Regions from separate parts of the Neobacillus sp. C211 genome, predicted to be linked through region 4. Evidence: riboswitches for the same ligand, from Rfam matches in the RefSeq annotation. Region 4 holds a riboswitch; each other region holds the start of a gene.
The links. A riboswitch is a leader RNA that binds a small molecule or an ion and turns the genes downstream of it on or off. The one in region 4 is predicted to bind thiamine pyrophosphate.
Positions count from the first base shown of each region.

Region 1: linked by a shared signal. The riboswitch ahead of thiC (phosphomethylpyrimidine synthase ThiC) and the one ahead of thiM (hydroxyethylthiazole kinase) in region 4 are both predicted to bind thiamine pyrophosphate.
Region 2: linked by a shared signal. The riboswitch ahead of ACSU6B_RS21465 (ABC transporter substrate-binding protein) and the one ahead of thiM (hydroxyethylthiazole kinase) in region 4 are both predicted to bind thiamine pyrophosphate.
Region 3: linked by a shared signal. The riboswitch ahead of tenA (thiaminase II) and the one ahead of thiM (hydroxyethylthiazole kinase) in region 4 are both predicted to bind thiamine pyrophosphate.

Region 1 covers NZ_JBPXRO010000011.1:124,444-128,161, forward strand. Annotated here, with positions in the region: gene ACSU6B_RS12580 (Ger(x)C family spore germination protein) at 1-1,197, shown strand, start outside; TPP riboswitch at 1,374-1,488, shown strand; gene thiC (phosphomethylpyrimidine synthase ThiC) at 1,631-3,415, shown strand; gene ACSU6B_RS12590 (serine protease) at 3,436-3,603, shown strand.
Region 2 covers NZ_JBPXRO010000026.1:58,845-62,562, forward strand. Annotated here, with positions in the region: gene ACSU6B_RS21455 (ABC transporter permease) at 1-724, opposite strand, end outside; gene ACSU6B_RS21460 (thiamine-binding protein) at 724-1,014, opposite strand; gene ACSU6B_RS21465 (ABC transporter substrate-binding protein) at 1,028-2,023, opposite strand; TPP riboswitch at 2,171-2,280, opposite strand; gene eat (ethanolamine permease) at 2,598-3,718, opposite strand, start outside.
Region 3 covers NZ_JBPXRO010000007.1:23,617-27,334, forward strand. Annotated here, with positions in the region: gene ACSU6B_RS08660 (benzoate/H(+) symporter BenE family transporter) at 36-1,256, shown strand; TPP riboswitch at 1,460-1,563, shown strand; gene tenA (thiaminase II) at 1,676-2,362, shown strand; gene ACSU6B_RS08670 (ECF transporter S component) at 2,359-2,955, shown strand; gene ACSU6B_RS08675 (ABC transporter ATP-binding protein) at 2,933-3,718, shown strand, end outside.
Region 4 covers NZ_JBPXRO010000003.1:120,167-123,884, forward strand. Annotated here, with positions in the region: gene thiE (thiamine phosphate synthase) at 1-540, opposite strand, end outside; gene thiD (bifunctional hydroxymethylpyrimidine kinase/phosphomethylpyrimidine kinase) at 537-1,355, opposite strand; gene thiM (hydroxyethylthiazole kinase) at 1,371-2,183, opposite strand; TPP riboswitch at 2,265-2,374, opposite strand; gene dcuS (DcuS/MalK family sensor histidine kinase) at 2,453-3,718, opposite strand, start outside.

The DNA of each region.
Region 1 (3,718 bases), on a different contig from region 4:
CATAACAATATACGATTTATCTTGGCTTCACTGTCTGTCCTTTTACTCTTTTCTCTTACAGGCTGTTGGAGCAGTCATGAAATTGAAGAGCTAAGCTTAGGTGTAGGGGTGGCATTCGATATAGGGAAGAAGTCAACCATAGAGAAAAAGATAAACGAACAAGATGAAGGCTATTCCAAAAAAGATCAGATTACTACAACTTATCAACTTATTACCTCACAATTAGCAAGTTCAATGAGTAAAGAAGGGGGATCGCAACAACAATCTTATGTTAATATTTCTGAAACGGGAGATTCCATCCTTCAAGAGGTTCGTGAATTATCATTAAGAACGGATCTTCCTTTTAATGCCAGTCACATGAAAGTCATTGTAATCGGTGATAGACTTGCACGATCGTATAGTTTAGATCGATTACTTGATCAATATCTTCGGGATAATGATTTTAGACCAAGCTGCCTTATGTTTATTAGTAAAGGGAGAGCTAGCAATACCCTAGTATCAAAGAAAGCAGGAGAAGTTCCAGCATTTCGTCTGTTTGGAATGGTAGATAATGCCTTTCGAACGACAAGAATTTTGCCTCCTATCTCGATTATTAAATTAGACGGTAAGCTGAAATCAGGATCCAGTTTTCTTTTGCAAAATGTCATTTCGGAAAATGGTGAAGTGAAATTTGCAGGAGCTGCCGTGATAAAAGGAAAGACAAAAAAACTGCGTGGTTTTTTAAATGAAGAGGAATTGGATGGGATAACATGGATAACAGGCAAGGGGAAAGGCGGTTTGGTGAAAAGTTTTGATAAACAGACTAGTGGGCTAATCGTATATGAGATAGATTCTATGAAAAGTAAAATCACCTCTCATGTTAAGGGAAACAATATCTCTTTTGATGTAAACATCGAATCAGAAGGGAGATTATCTGAGAATTGGGTGGTTTCAGGAAACTCTTTTGATAATACATTTCTAAAAAGGGCAGAAGAATCTACCGAAAAAGAAGTAAAACGATTAGTTGATCATACGATTAAAAAAACGCAAAAGGAATATCGAGTAGACGTTGCTGGCTTTGGAACCCGTTTAAGAATTGAGCATCCGAAAGTATGGGAAAAGGTCAAAAAAGATTGGGATAAAACATTCAGTGAGGTTCCAATTTACTACAACGTAAAAATAACAATCAAAGATTATGGAGCGTCAGGTCACAAGTAAGCCTTCTTTTTTAGGGTACGAAAAAAGAATTATACTTCTTAAAACCCAAGCAAGAAGAGATCTAAACTTTCTCACTTCACAATCTAATTATAATATCTAAACAATACTATATCACTTTAAATAATATTATGTATTTCATTTTAACCGATACTCATATATAATATTGTTAATTGAATATAAATAACTAGGGGTGCCCAATAAGTTGGGCTGAGAAAGAAACACGATGAAGTTTCTTGACTCTTGGGACCTGATCTGGATCATACCAGCGTGGGGAAGTTAGAATAGACAGTCTTCAATGCACCTATACTTCTGCATACATATTAGCCGGGTCCAACCATTTATGGGCCCGGCTTTTTGATGTACTTTTATACGCTTTTCCACTTGTTATGTTCTGTATCTCGTCCTTTATATTCAAAAAAAGGAGAGATTTATTATGTCAAAGACTTCATTAAACGAACAAAACATTTCCATCATGTCTAGTTTTCCAGGCAGTAAAAAAGTATATGTAACAGGTTCGAGACCGGACATTAAAGTACCAATGCGTGAAATTGAGTTAAGCCCGACAACAGGTGCGTTTGGAGAAGAGGAAAACCTTCCAGTTCGCGTCTATGATACAAGCGGTCCTTATACGGATCTAAATTATTCTGTTGATATTACAAAAGGTCTTCCTGCCATTCGAAGCACATGGATTCATGAACGAGCAGATGTTGAGGAATATGAAGGTCGAGAAATTAAACCTGAAGATAATGGGTATAACGATCAAAATGATCCTCGTGCCAATCATAATGTGTTTCCTGGTTTAAAGCGCAAACCATTACGTGCAAAAAAAGGGAAAAATGTCACACAGCTTCATTATGCTAAAAAGGGAATTATTACTCCTGAAATGGAGTTTATCGCCATAAGGGAAAATATGAAACCTGAATTTGTGCGTGATGAAGTGGCAAAAGGTCGAGCGATTATTCCTTCTAATATCAATCATCCAGAGTCAGAACCTATGATAATAGGACGTAATTTTCATGTTAAAATTAACGCGAATATTGGCAACTCGGCTGTTTCATCCTCCATCGAACAAGAGGTTGAAAAAATGACATGGGCCTCGCGCTGGGGTGCCGATAATATTATGGATCTATCAACAGGTAAAAACATTCATACAACAAGGGAATGGATTGTTCGAAACTCAGCAGTTCCTATCGGCACCGTCCCCATTTATCAAGCACTTGAAAAAGTAAATGGTGTTGCTGAAGATCTTACATGGGAGGTTTACCGTGATACCTTGATTGAACAAGCGGAGCAAGGTGTTGATTACTTCACCATTCATGCTGGTGTTCTTTTACGATATGTTCCATTAACGGCAAAACGGTTAACAGGTATTGTATCCCGCGGTGGATCAATCATGGCACAATGGTGTTTACACCACCATAAAGAAAGCTTTTTATATACTCACTTTGAAGAAATCTGCGAAATAATGAAGTCTTATGATGTTGCATTCTCTTTAGGGGATGGTTTACGTCCTGGATCTATTGCAGATGCCAATGATGAAGCGCAGTTTGCAGAATTAGAGACTCTTGGAGAGCTAACAAAAATTGCTTGGGAACATGATGTTCAGGTAATGGTTGAAGGACCTGGACACGTACCTATGCACTTGATTAAAGAAAATATGGATAAACAACTAGAAGTGTGTCAGGAAGCACCATTCTACACACTTGGACCTCTTACGACTGATATAGCACCTGGTTATGATCACATTACATCTGCTATTGGGGCAGCAATGATTGGTTGGAATGGTACAGCTATGCTTTGTTATGTAACTCCTAAAGAACATTTAGGTTTACCGAATAGAGAGGATGTTCGTGTAGGGGTTATTACTTACAAAATTGCCGCCCATGCTGCTGATTTGGCAAAAGGACATCCAGGAGCCCAAAAAAGAGATGATGCCTTATCAAAAGCTCGTTTTGAATTCCGTTGGAGAGATCAGTTTAATTTATCTTTAGATCCTGAACGAGCGATAGAATATCATGATGAAACTTTACCTGCGGAAGGTGCAAAAACAGCACATTTCTGTTCAATGTGTGGACCAAAATTTTGTAGCATGAGAATCTCTCAAGATATTCGTAATTATGCGAAAGAAAACAAACTTGATACGAAGGAAGCTATTGAAACAGGTATGAAGGAAAAAGCTAAGGAGTTTAAGCAATCTGGGGGCAGCATATATCAGTAACTTTCTTGGGAGGTTATACGATGAATGTTCAAAAGATTAACGAGGAAATTACGCAAATGAAAACTAGCCTTGCTTTTTTAGAGGAGCGTTTAAAGGAAATTCAGCAAAATTGTGATCATCATTTTGATGGCGATCAATATTATGAAAAATGTTTGAAGTGTAATAAGGTAAATGTATTATATTATTAAACAAAAACCGACAAGAAGATAATCTAACAAGAGGGTATTAAAAAGATAGCCATGTAACCTTACCTTGATTAATATCGGGGTAAGGTTTTTTAGTTTTTTCTATAAATTCCCATAG
Region 2 (3,718 bases), on a different contig from region 4:
GTTCCATAAAAACGATGAAAAAGAAAAACAAGAGGCTTAAGAACATGATCGTAAAAATGGCAACGAACACCCGGTCCGTTCGAAAAGACGACGATGCGAATGTCATAAAGACACCAATCCCCTGCTTAGCACCAAGCCATTCAGAAATAACGGCACCCATTACACTATACGTGGCAGAAACCTTAAAGCCTGAAAAAATCGAAGGCCAAGAAAACGGCAGCTCCAATTTCCAAAAAAGCTGTGTTTTGGATGCACCTGCCATCCTCATATAATGCTTCAACTCTGAAGGGGTTTGGCTAAATCCATCCAAGGCGGCCACTGTAATGGGAAAGAAACAAACAAGGGTGATGACAATCATTTTGGGCAATAAGCCAAACCCAAACCAAATCACCAACAGTGGAGCCAGAACGATAATGGGAACATTTTGCGATAAAATCAATAATGGATAGAAAGAATCCCTTAAAACAGGCACCAGATGGAATAAAACGGCGACCGCCAGTCCAATGAATGCTCCAACTACAAATCCAAATAGTGAAATTTTAACCGTTGAAAACACATCTGGATAAAAATCAGGCCAACCGGCAATGGCCTCTATGAAAATCTTTGATGGCGGCGGAAGAAGCCATTCCGGCACTTCTGCTAATTTAACGACAATCTCCCAAATGACAAACAAAAGGAGGAGAACCAAAATCGGTCTCCACCCTTTTACAAGATTCTTCCTCATCATCGATATTTTTCCGTTAAGTCATCCATGGCAATGCCTGTTGGCTGATAAAGGATTTTCACTTGAGAAATGACATTTTTGCTTCCCATTTCAATCATTCGTTCATTCATTTTTGAAATCACCGTAAATAATTCGTGGAGTTCGCCTTCCATTGTTGTTTCTAATGAGTGTACCTCATATTTCACACCAGATTCAGCAATGACTTTAATGGCTTCATCGACGTATGGAATGACGTCTTCTCCACCCTTTGTTTTCGGGATGATTTGAATGCTGATTAATGCATTCGCCATATTTTTCTACCCCCTATTGTTTTGGTAAAAATTCATTTGTAAAGGCTTTTTTCGCATCTAATTTCTTATCAAGAAGCTTATTCTCATACATCCATTGGGCATAATTTTCCCAAATCTCTTGCTTTTGAATTCCCCATTCCTTTGCATCATCCTGATATTTCGGAGACAACCATTCTTGACTCCTCTTTACCAGCTTTGGATCTAAATCCGGTGCTGCTTTAATCAGGATATCTGCAGCTTGATCAGGGTTTTTAATGGCAAATTCATACCCCTTGGCAGCGGCATTTACGAATGCCTTAACCGTTTCTGGGTTCTCTTCAATCATTTTTTCGTTTGTTTCTAAAACAGGTGTATAGTAGTCCAGTTTGTCAGAGTAATCTGTTAAGTAAACCATATTAATTTTTTCATTACGAAGCTCTGCTTCTACACCAGTCCACCCATAGTAAATCCAAGCGAAATCGATGTCTCGTTTCACAGCCGTAAAAAAGTCCGTATCCCCCATGTTCACGATTTTCACCTTATTGGCATCGGCGTTTTCCTTTTTCATGAGAGAAGTGATGACAGATTTTTCGACTGGCGAGCCCCATCCACCATATGTTTTTCCTTGAAAATCTTTCGGAGATTGAATCTGTTTGCCAGCTGGTGAAGCGAATCCTGATGTATTGTGTTGAATCACTGCAGCGATCGATACGAGCGGTACCCCTTGAATACGTGCCTGGGTAATCGCTTCTTGGTAGCCAACACCAAACTGCGCCTTGCCAGAAGCTACAAGTTGGTCAGCACCGGTCTCACCCGGCATGATAATATCCACATCCAAGCCTTCTTTTTTAAAGAATCCTTTTTCTTTTGCTACATATAATCCAGTATGATTGGTATTTGGCGTCCAATCCAGTACAATCGAGACCTTTTTAAGCGGCTGTTTTTTTTCTTTTGCGTTTTCTGTTTCTTTTTTGCTGCTGCATCCAGTCACTAAAAGGACTGAAAGGACTAGTACTAGCCATTTCTTCATGTAGAATCCCCCATATGTAAAAATAATATCTAAAGTGAAACAAAATAAATAGGCTGAAACCTCAGTGTTGGTTAGAAGGCAAAAACTTGCTTAAACAAAATAAAACACCCAGGCAAAGAAACCTGAGTGCATATCAGCAAACAATTAATTGTTTAAGAATATGTTCCCTCCGCCGGTATCAACCAGATCAGGTTCCAAGGGTCATCGTCTCACGGACTAAATCTCAACCGGCATCACCGGTTCCCCCACATTACATCGTATTCCACTTCATATCCTACTATTATATCAGTCAAGGCAGACAATGCCAACTGCTTTTATCTATTTATGCTTGTTAACAAATACTTCCTATCATGAAACATCCAGTTCTCATCTTCTGTTGGCACGCAAACAGAGGTTAATTCACCTGCACGATATAACTTTGCTAGTTAACCTGCGGTGTTACGAGTAAGGAGCTAGTTTCGTTCATGATAACTTATACGAACAGGGGCATTATTTGAGGATCCTCTGTATCCAATCATTTCAACTAATATAAAAAAGATGCCCCGCCCAATGGAACATCTTTTTCTATTGAACGTTATCCTATTTTCTCATCTGTCCCTGTTTCTCCAGAAGTCACATCCTCAATTGAAACAAACTCCTCCGACATTGGACGAAGTTTCTTGGATCCTACTAAGAAATAGTAGACAATCGCCACACCAAAAATCGTCAGAATCACACCCGCCAAAGGCAGCTCCACTCCAAACAATGGAAGAGTTGTCGTTAACACGCTGTATTTTACCACGCAGAAGAAAGAGAAAACACCCAATACTAATGCAATCGCCGGTACCACAGGATAGCTCACCTTAAATGGTCTTTCCAAATTCGGCTCCTTTTTCCGCAGCACAAACAACGAAACCATACTTAAGCAGTACATCGTAATCGCACCAAAAACGGATAGGATAATCAACGCATTAGCAAAGTTTGCTGAGCCTGCTGCGATCACTCCAATCGCTCCAGGAACAATCAAGCCCCAATGCGGCACCCCGCGTTTCGAAAGATTAGACAAAAACTTAGGCAGGTATCCTGCTCGAGCCAGGGCAAACGTTTGACGGGAATAACCAATAATAATACCGTGCAAGCTGGCAATTAAACCAAATAAACCGATAATGGCAACTGATTTTGGAATAAAGCTGCCTTCTCCATAAATACTTTCCAATGCCTGTGGAAGAGGATAATCCGCCGGTTTACCGGTACCGCCGCCAAGTCCTGCCGTTACGACTAAGGTTAAAATCGTTGCCACACCAAGCGTTAAAATACCGGAAATAAAGCCTTTGGGAATATCCTTTTTCGGGTCGCGCACCTCTTCTGCTGCCATCGCTCCCCCCTCAATCGCAAGGAAGAACCACATGGCAAATGGAATCGCTGCTAAAACACCGGACCAGCCATGACTAAAAGCCCTATCATTAAATATATTGGATGATTGAACATGAGGTAAACCGGCCACATAATAAATCGAGAGACCGATCAGTGCCAATACCGTTGCCACTAACTCAATGATAGCGGCACCTTTTACACCGATGAGGTTGACCAAAATAAATAAAATAAACATTCCGACCGTTGCATAAACGGCATTAATACTTGGGATTAGGAAATTGATATACGCTCCAACAGAAACTGCAATCGCTGGAGGGGCAAAAACGAATTCCAGTAAACATG
Region 3 (3,718 bases), on a different contig from region 4:
AGTCGTTTATTTGAAGAAGGGTATGAGGAGAAAAAATGGGGCAGCCAAATAGATTAATTAGAGAGCAAGCAATTGAACTATTACGTGAAAATAAAAGGAAATCAATTTTTCAAGATCTAACGACTCAAAACGTATCTTCTGGATTGATTTCTAGTACTTTAGTCATGACAGGTCCAGCGTTAATCATTCTGCAGGCAGCAGCGGCAGGGCATTTCTCTAATCAGCAAACCATCAATTGGATGTTTGCCGTCTATTTCTTTGGAGGGTTGTTAGGGATTGTTATGCCTCTGTTATTTAGAATTCCCATTACCGGAGCTCACTCGATTTCGGGGGTTGCTTTTTTAGCGACAGTGACAGCACATTTTACTTATCCCCAGCTAATTGGCGGGTATGTGATATCGGGGCTGTTGATTTTGCTGATTGGGTTGTCAGGACTTTTTACTAAAATTATTAAATGGGTTCCGAAAGAGGTCATTGCAGCCATGCTGGCAGGCCTGGTCACCAATTATGTTGTTCAGCTTGTCCAAGACGTTAAGGCGTTACCAATAGTTGGTGGGGCAGCCTTGCTTAGTTTTTTTATCAGTACGAAAATCTCAAAACGGATCCCGGCCGTTATGGTCGCAGTGGTTGTCGCTTTTATTACTTTGTTTTTAACCCAAGATCTACATAGCTCATCTAAGGAGATTGCCTTTTTCCTACCATCCATACAATTGCCGGAATTTACCTGGATGGGGATGGTCACATTAGGTCTGCCTCTGGCCATGTTAATCTTAAGTAATGATGTGGCACCTGGAATCGGCGCACTAGAAAGCTCGGATTTTGAACCGCCCATTCGAAAAATTGTTTCTTTTAGTGGAGTGTTTTCGATTATTGCCAGTTTTTTCGGGGGGCAAAGTGCGAATATTGCTGGCATGATGACCGCCATCTGTTCTAGTTCGGATGCAGGGGTAAAATCAAAGCGGTATATGGCGGCAGTGGTATCAGGGATTTTGACATTATTGTTTGGTGTTTTTGCTTGGAAAATCGTTCCATTTATCCAATCGTTACCCCACGCTTTTGTATCGATGCTAGCAGGGTTTGCGCTAATCGGCGTCCTTCTATCTAGTTTGCAGCTGGGTTTCTCCGCAAATAAATATCGTTTAAGTGCCCTATTTGCGTTCCTCATCGCATTATCCAATGTATCATTTTTCCATATAAGTGCACCTGTATGGGGGCTGGTTGTTGGAGCCATTATTGCGAAGACGGTGGAAGCGTAAAATTTTGTACCTCTCACGCTCTCGTAGATTGGTAGGTTGTTAGAGGGGAGAAGTGTTAGTGCACTTCTCCTTTTTTTACCGTAAACTAATTTCACTAGTTATCAGCGAATCTATATAAATTTCCGGAAGCTTACGACATTTGCTGGATATTAATTGATTGACAAGATTAACCATCGAGTGTAGAGTGAAGGTTAAATTAATAGGAAGACCACTAGGGGAGCCATTTTATGGCTGAGACAGGAGTTATCTTGGACCCTTTGAACCTGATCTAGTTCATACTAGCGTAGGAAAGTGGAGTTCGTGTATGGATAGATATAATTATTCAGCCGCTCCATTTTTGGGGCGGTTTTTTCGTGTTTGAAAATTCAGTCGCCTTTTCTAGAGTCTTTCCATTAAAACCAATAAGGGGGCAAAATTTTATGAGTTTTACAGCAGAATTAAGAAAAGAAGCAGATCCTATTTTCGAGGCGATTTTTGAACATCCGTTTGTGCAAGGAATCGCCAATGGGGATTTACAAAAGGAACAATTGATTCATTATGTTAAACAGGACTTTGAATATTTGAATTCGTTTATGCGCATCTATGGAATAGCGGTTTCCAAGTGTGAGAATCGTGAAGAAATGGATATGTTTAATACGCAGATTTCTTTTATCTTAAACAGTGAAATCCATCCTCATAATAACTTTTGTCAAGTAGCTGGTGTTCCCTACGAGGAATTACATGGATATCCGTTATCTCCCTCGGCTCTTCATTACACGCGTCATATGCTAACCGTTGCGCACGAAGGTACATTAGGGGAAATTTTAGCTGTGTTGTTGCCATGTCCGTGGACGTATTGGGAAATTGGGAAAAGATTATTAACGGAGGTTAATCCTGATCGCTCACATCCTTTTTATGATTGGATCAGTTTTTATGGAAATCGTACCGATTCGATTACCACGAAATTTTGTGCCCGTCTTGATGAGTGGGCAATGACAGCAACAGAGAGAGAGAAGGAAAAAATGAAGGATCATTTCTTAATCAGTTGTCAGTTGGAATATATGTTTTGGGATATGGCTTATAAACTCGAAGAATGGCCTGTGAAAATGGAGGTAGTGAAACGATGACTTGGAAGATGAAAGAAGTCGTTCTTGCTGTGATTCTAGCGGTCGCTTGTGGAGTAATCTATTTAGGATGGTCGACGCTGTGGATTCCTATTTCCGCTCTTGTCGGGCCGGTGGGTGCAGGTTTTATGTTTGGAATTTGGGTGATTGCTAGTCCAATCGTCGCGTATATTATCCGCAAACCGGGAGCAGCGCTTATTGCTGAGATTGCAGCGGCCGCAGTAGAGTTATTAACCGGAAGTCATTTTGGTTTGTCGGCCCTTTTAGTAGGTGTCTTTCAAGGGATTGGTGCAGAAATCGCATTCGCAATATTCGGATATAAACGCTACAATCTATTTACTTTAATGCTATCTGGAGCTTTTGCAGCGCTAGGCAGCATGATTTATAACTTAATCGCCAACGGTTTTGGATATTACACGAAGGAAGTATTTTTTACAACATTAGGAATTCATGTCATCAGCGGAATGATTCTCGGTGGATTGTTAGCGAAGGTCATTGTAGACGCACTCGCAAAAACAGGTGTGTTAGAACAATATGAACTGATGAAGGAAAAAAGGAAAAGGGAAAACGTCGATGGACATATTTCTGGGATGTAAGGATCTTTCGATTCGCTTTTATAATCGCTCTGAAAAAATACTCAGTCATATTACTTTATCCATCAATCAAGGCGAAAAAGTATTAATATTAGGGCCTAGTGGGAGCGGGAAATCGACGTTGATTTCCGCTCTTTCAGGTATTATCCCTGAGCATTTGGAGGCAGAGGTAAGTGGTGAAGTATTCTGCAGGAAAGATGCAGGTGTTATGTTTCAAGATCCTGATTCGCAATTTTGCATGCTCCATGTCGATGAAGAAATTGCGTTCAGTCTCGAAAACCGATCGATTCCGCGAAACGAAATGGACCAAATGATTTCAGAGTTAATGGATAAAGCAGGGCTGATGGTCGATAAGAAAACACCCATTGAAACCCTTTCAGGTGGGATGAAACAACGATTGGCGTTAGCTTGTTTACTGGCATTAGAACCAGAAGTCATCTTCTTTGATGAACCAACAGCCCAGCTAGACCCTGCTGGCCGGAATGAGATATTTGTTTTATTGAATCAATTAGCCCAAAAGACAAACCATACGATGGTATTTGTCGAACATGTCCTAGACGGATGCATCGAATGGATGGATCGAGTCATTATCCTAAATGAGAATGGAAGTATTATCGGGGATGGTCAGCCGAAAGAAATGCTCCTGAATTTTAAAAATGAAATGAAAGAAGCGGGCATTTGGCGCCCTAAGTTGTTTCCAGAAAAGTGGGAGGAAGTGGTTCGAAATAACGCGCATCCTCTTTCTATTAAACTTGCTAATCTGAAA
Region 4 (3,718 bases):
TATCGATTGAGCGTTTTCTACCGTGATCCCTCCGATCCCAACAATCGGAATATCAATCCCATCTTTTCGTAATTTTTCGATCAGTATTGTTCCCCGTGATGGTTTGGCATCCAACTTTGTTTTTGTCGGAAAAACAGGACCAATGCCAAAATAGTCAGCACCACCGCTTATTGCAGTCATTGCTTCTTCCGTTGAATGGACGGAAACCCCAAGGATTCTCCTATCGCCGATCTTTTCTCGAACTGTGTATACCGTTTCATCCTCTTGTCCGATATGTACACCATCCGCATCAATTGCCACAGCCAACTCTATATCGTCATTAACAATGAAAGGGATATGATGTGCTCTGCAAATGGCTTGGAGTTCTTTCGCGAGTGCATATTTGTCAGATCCAGTTAACGCGCCGTCACCCTTTTCTCGATATTGAAAAAGTGTAATCCCTCCGGCAATCGCCTCATTTAAAACCTCGACTGGATCCTTTAAACAGTTGGTGCTGCCCATGATAAAATAAACACTTAAAGCCGCTCGTAAGTTTTTCATAATTCAGCCAGTTCCTTTGCAATTTTTCTTTTTCGATATGCCCAATGGTTAGTTGGACCATGTCCCTGCCCGATCTCCAAATGGTTTTCAATTGCGGACTGAATAAAATCCTTTGCTATACAAACTGCTTCATAAAGAGTTTCCCCTTTTGCTAGTTCAGCAGTAATTACTGCGGAAAAAGTACAACCGGTTCCATGTGTGTTCTTTGTCTGAATTCTCTTGCTGGTAAAGTAGTAAAATTCCTTTCCATCAAATAATAAATCAGTGGATTCAGACTCATTTTCATCATGGCCGCCCTTAATCACGACATTTTTTACGCCTAACGCAAGTAGTCTTTTAGCAGACTCCAGTTTATCTTCCACTGTCAGAATCGACATACCCGTTAGTACTTCCGCTTCTGGAATATTCGGGGTGATTACCGTTGCTAGGGGCAATAAGTATTTTTTCATGGCAGAAATGGCTTCCATTTGCAACAAAGAAGCGCCACCCTTTGCAATCATGACAGGATCGACAACAATATTTTGCCATTGATAATTTCTAAGCTGTCCAGCGACGGCCTCGATTATTTCAGCATTAAAAAGCATTCCTGTTTTCACCGCATCCGTACCGATATCTTCGCCGATCGCTTCGATCTGTTTTACGACTGCCTCAGCGGTCATTGGATAGACAGCATGGACGCCTAATGTATTTTGGGCAGTTACTGCAGTCAATGCCGACATCCCGAAAACATCTAATTCCTGAAATGTCTTTAAATCCGCTTGAATTCCTGCTCCACCGCCGCTATCAGAACCAGCGATTGTTAATGCTTTTTTCATTTAAATTACCCCCAGTTATCGATTGAATTGTTTAACAGAAGCATGTGAAATGATATCTTCGGAAGAAACTAAAGTTAATTGGTTTAAGAATTCGATTTGGAAACTTCCAGGTCCCATTTCAACTGTTTTTGCTGCTGCCTTCTCTGCCGCGATTCCATAATACGTTAAAGCAGCTACTGAAGCTTGAAGCAGGTCCTTTTCCACTCCTGCAAACGCTCCAATCACAGAGGTTAATAAACAGCCAGTGCCTGTCACCTTCGTTAAAATTGGATGTCCATTTGACACGACATAGGTTGTTTTCCCATCCGAAACGACATCCTCTTTTCCAGTGATGACGACAAGACCATTCAATTTTTGTGCTGAAGTAATAGCTAGTTCAATGATATTTCCTTTTGTATCCCCAGCATCGACGCCCTTAATTTCCCACTTTTCACCAACCACATTGGCAATTTCGGCTGCATTACCTCTAATCACAGAGACTTTTACCTCGTTCATAATTCTTTGCGCGGTTTCGGTTCGATAGCGGGTAGCCCCTGCACCAACCGGGTCAAAAATGACGGGAACACCGGATTCATTGGCCGCTTTTCCGGCAATGATCATCGATTCTACTGTCTGTGGGTTTAATGTTCCAATGTTCAATACTAATGAACTTGCAATCTTGGCCATATCTGCTACTTCCTCAGCTGCATATGCCATAACCGGTGAGGCACCAAGGGCAAGGAGCCCATTTGCCGTAAAATTTGTAACGACCACATTGGTAATATTATGTACCAGCGGATTAACCTTTCTAACTTCTTCCAACGTTTCATACAAACTATTTTTTTCCATCTCGATTTCCCCGTTTCTTATTTTAAAATAAAAAAACCAGATCCAATAATGGACCTGGTTAGTTAGTCAAAGAAATAATTAACATTCACTTGGCTACTTTCCTCCGCTGGTATTACCCAGATCAGGTCCGAAGGGTTGAAAATTTCACCATTTTCTCTCAGCCTGTTTACAGGGCACCCCTAGTAGATCTAATACTTTATTTAATTAACTACATAATATTCCTATGGTACTAGAATGTAAAGGAAAAAGTATCAGTTAACATAACATTATTATTGTTTGCTTTTATAAGGGAAAGTAACAATAAATGTTGTCCCTTTTCCTTTTTGGGAATGAATTTCTATCTGTCCATTTAATTTTCCCAAGCTTCTCTGCACCAATGATAAACCGATTCCGCGATTTTCACCCTTAGTAGAATACCCTTTGATAAATAAGTGATGTCTTACATCCTCATCGATTCCTTGTCCTGTATCATGGACCTCCAACGCTAGGACTTCATCGTAAAAGTCAAACCTTAAGGTAACTTTTTTATGTGGACGGTCCGTAACAGCATCCAGTGCATTATCGATTAAATTTCCGAGAATCGTTACTACTTCATGTGTTATTTCCTGCTGCTCTGGTTCAGGTAGACTTCCTTCCCCATCAATGATTAATTCACATCCATTTTCCCTGGCGAAGCTAAGTTTTCCTAAAATAAAACCTGCTAAAACAGGATCTTTAAACCGACTGACAACAAATTCTACCTCAGTTTGTTGGTGATCGACAATTTTGGTAATGTATGACGAGACCATTTGATAGTCTTTCATATGAATTAAACCTGATATTACATGCAGTTTATTCATGAATTCATGTGACTGAGTTCTCAGTGCTTCCGCGTATAGCTTTACACCGGTTAATTGTTCAGCTAATTGCTTGATTTCGGTTTTTTCTCGGAAGGTAGCAATCGCACCGACAATCTTTCCTTTGACAACAACCGGAACCCGATTGGTTAAAATGGTAATATGATTGATTTCTTGTTCTTGGTCTAATTGAGATTCCCCCGTTCCTAGAACAGAAGATAGCATTGAATTTGGCATGTAGTCATCCACTTTTCTTCCTAAAAAGGGCCCATGAATGCCAGCTTTTTGAAGAAGTCGGATCCCCTCATTATTTACGAGAGTGGTAAAAGCATCCTGGTCAACTGCCAAAATTCCTTCCTTTGTGGATTGAAGCATCGCACTACGTTCCTCAAGCAATTTTGCCATCTCACTCGGCTCAAGTCCAAAAAGAATCGCTTTGATTTTTCTAGCTAAAATAAGGGCTCCTAGAATCCCAACTAGAATTCCTACTCCCACACCGATTAAAATAATTTTCCTACTTTGTTCAATCGCCTGATTAACTTTTTCTAAAGAAATCCCAACCGCGACTGCTCCTATTTGTTTATTTTCTTGATCATACACCGGAACAAACGAGCGTAAAGACAATCCCAATGTCCCTTTGGCAATGGAAATATGCTCTTTCCCTTTTAAGGCAGGTCCTTCATCCCCACCGACAAAATG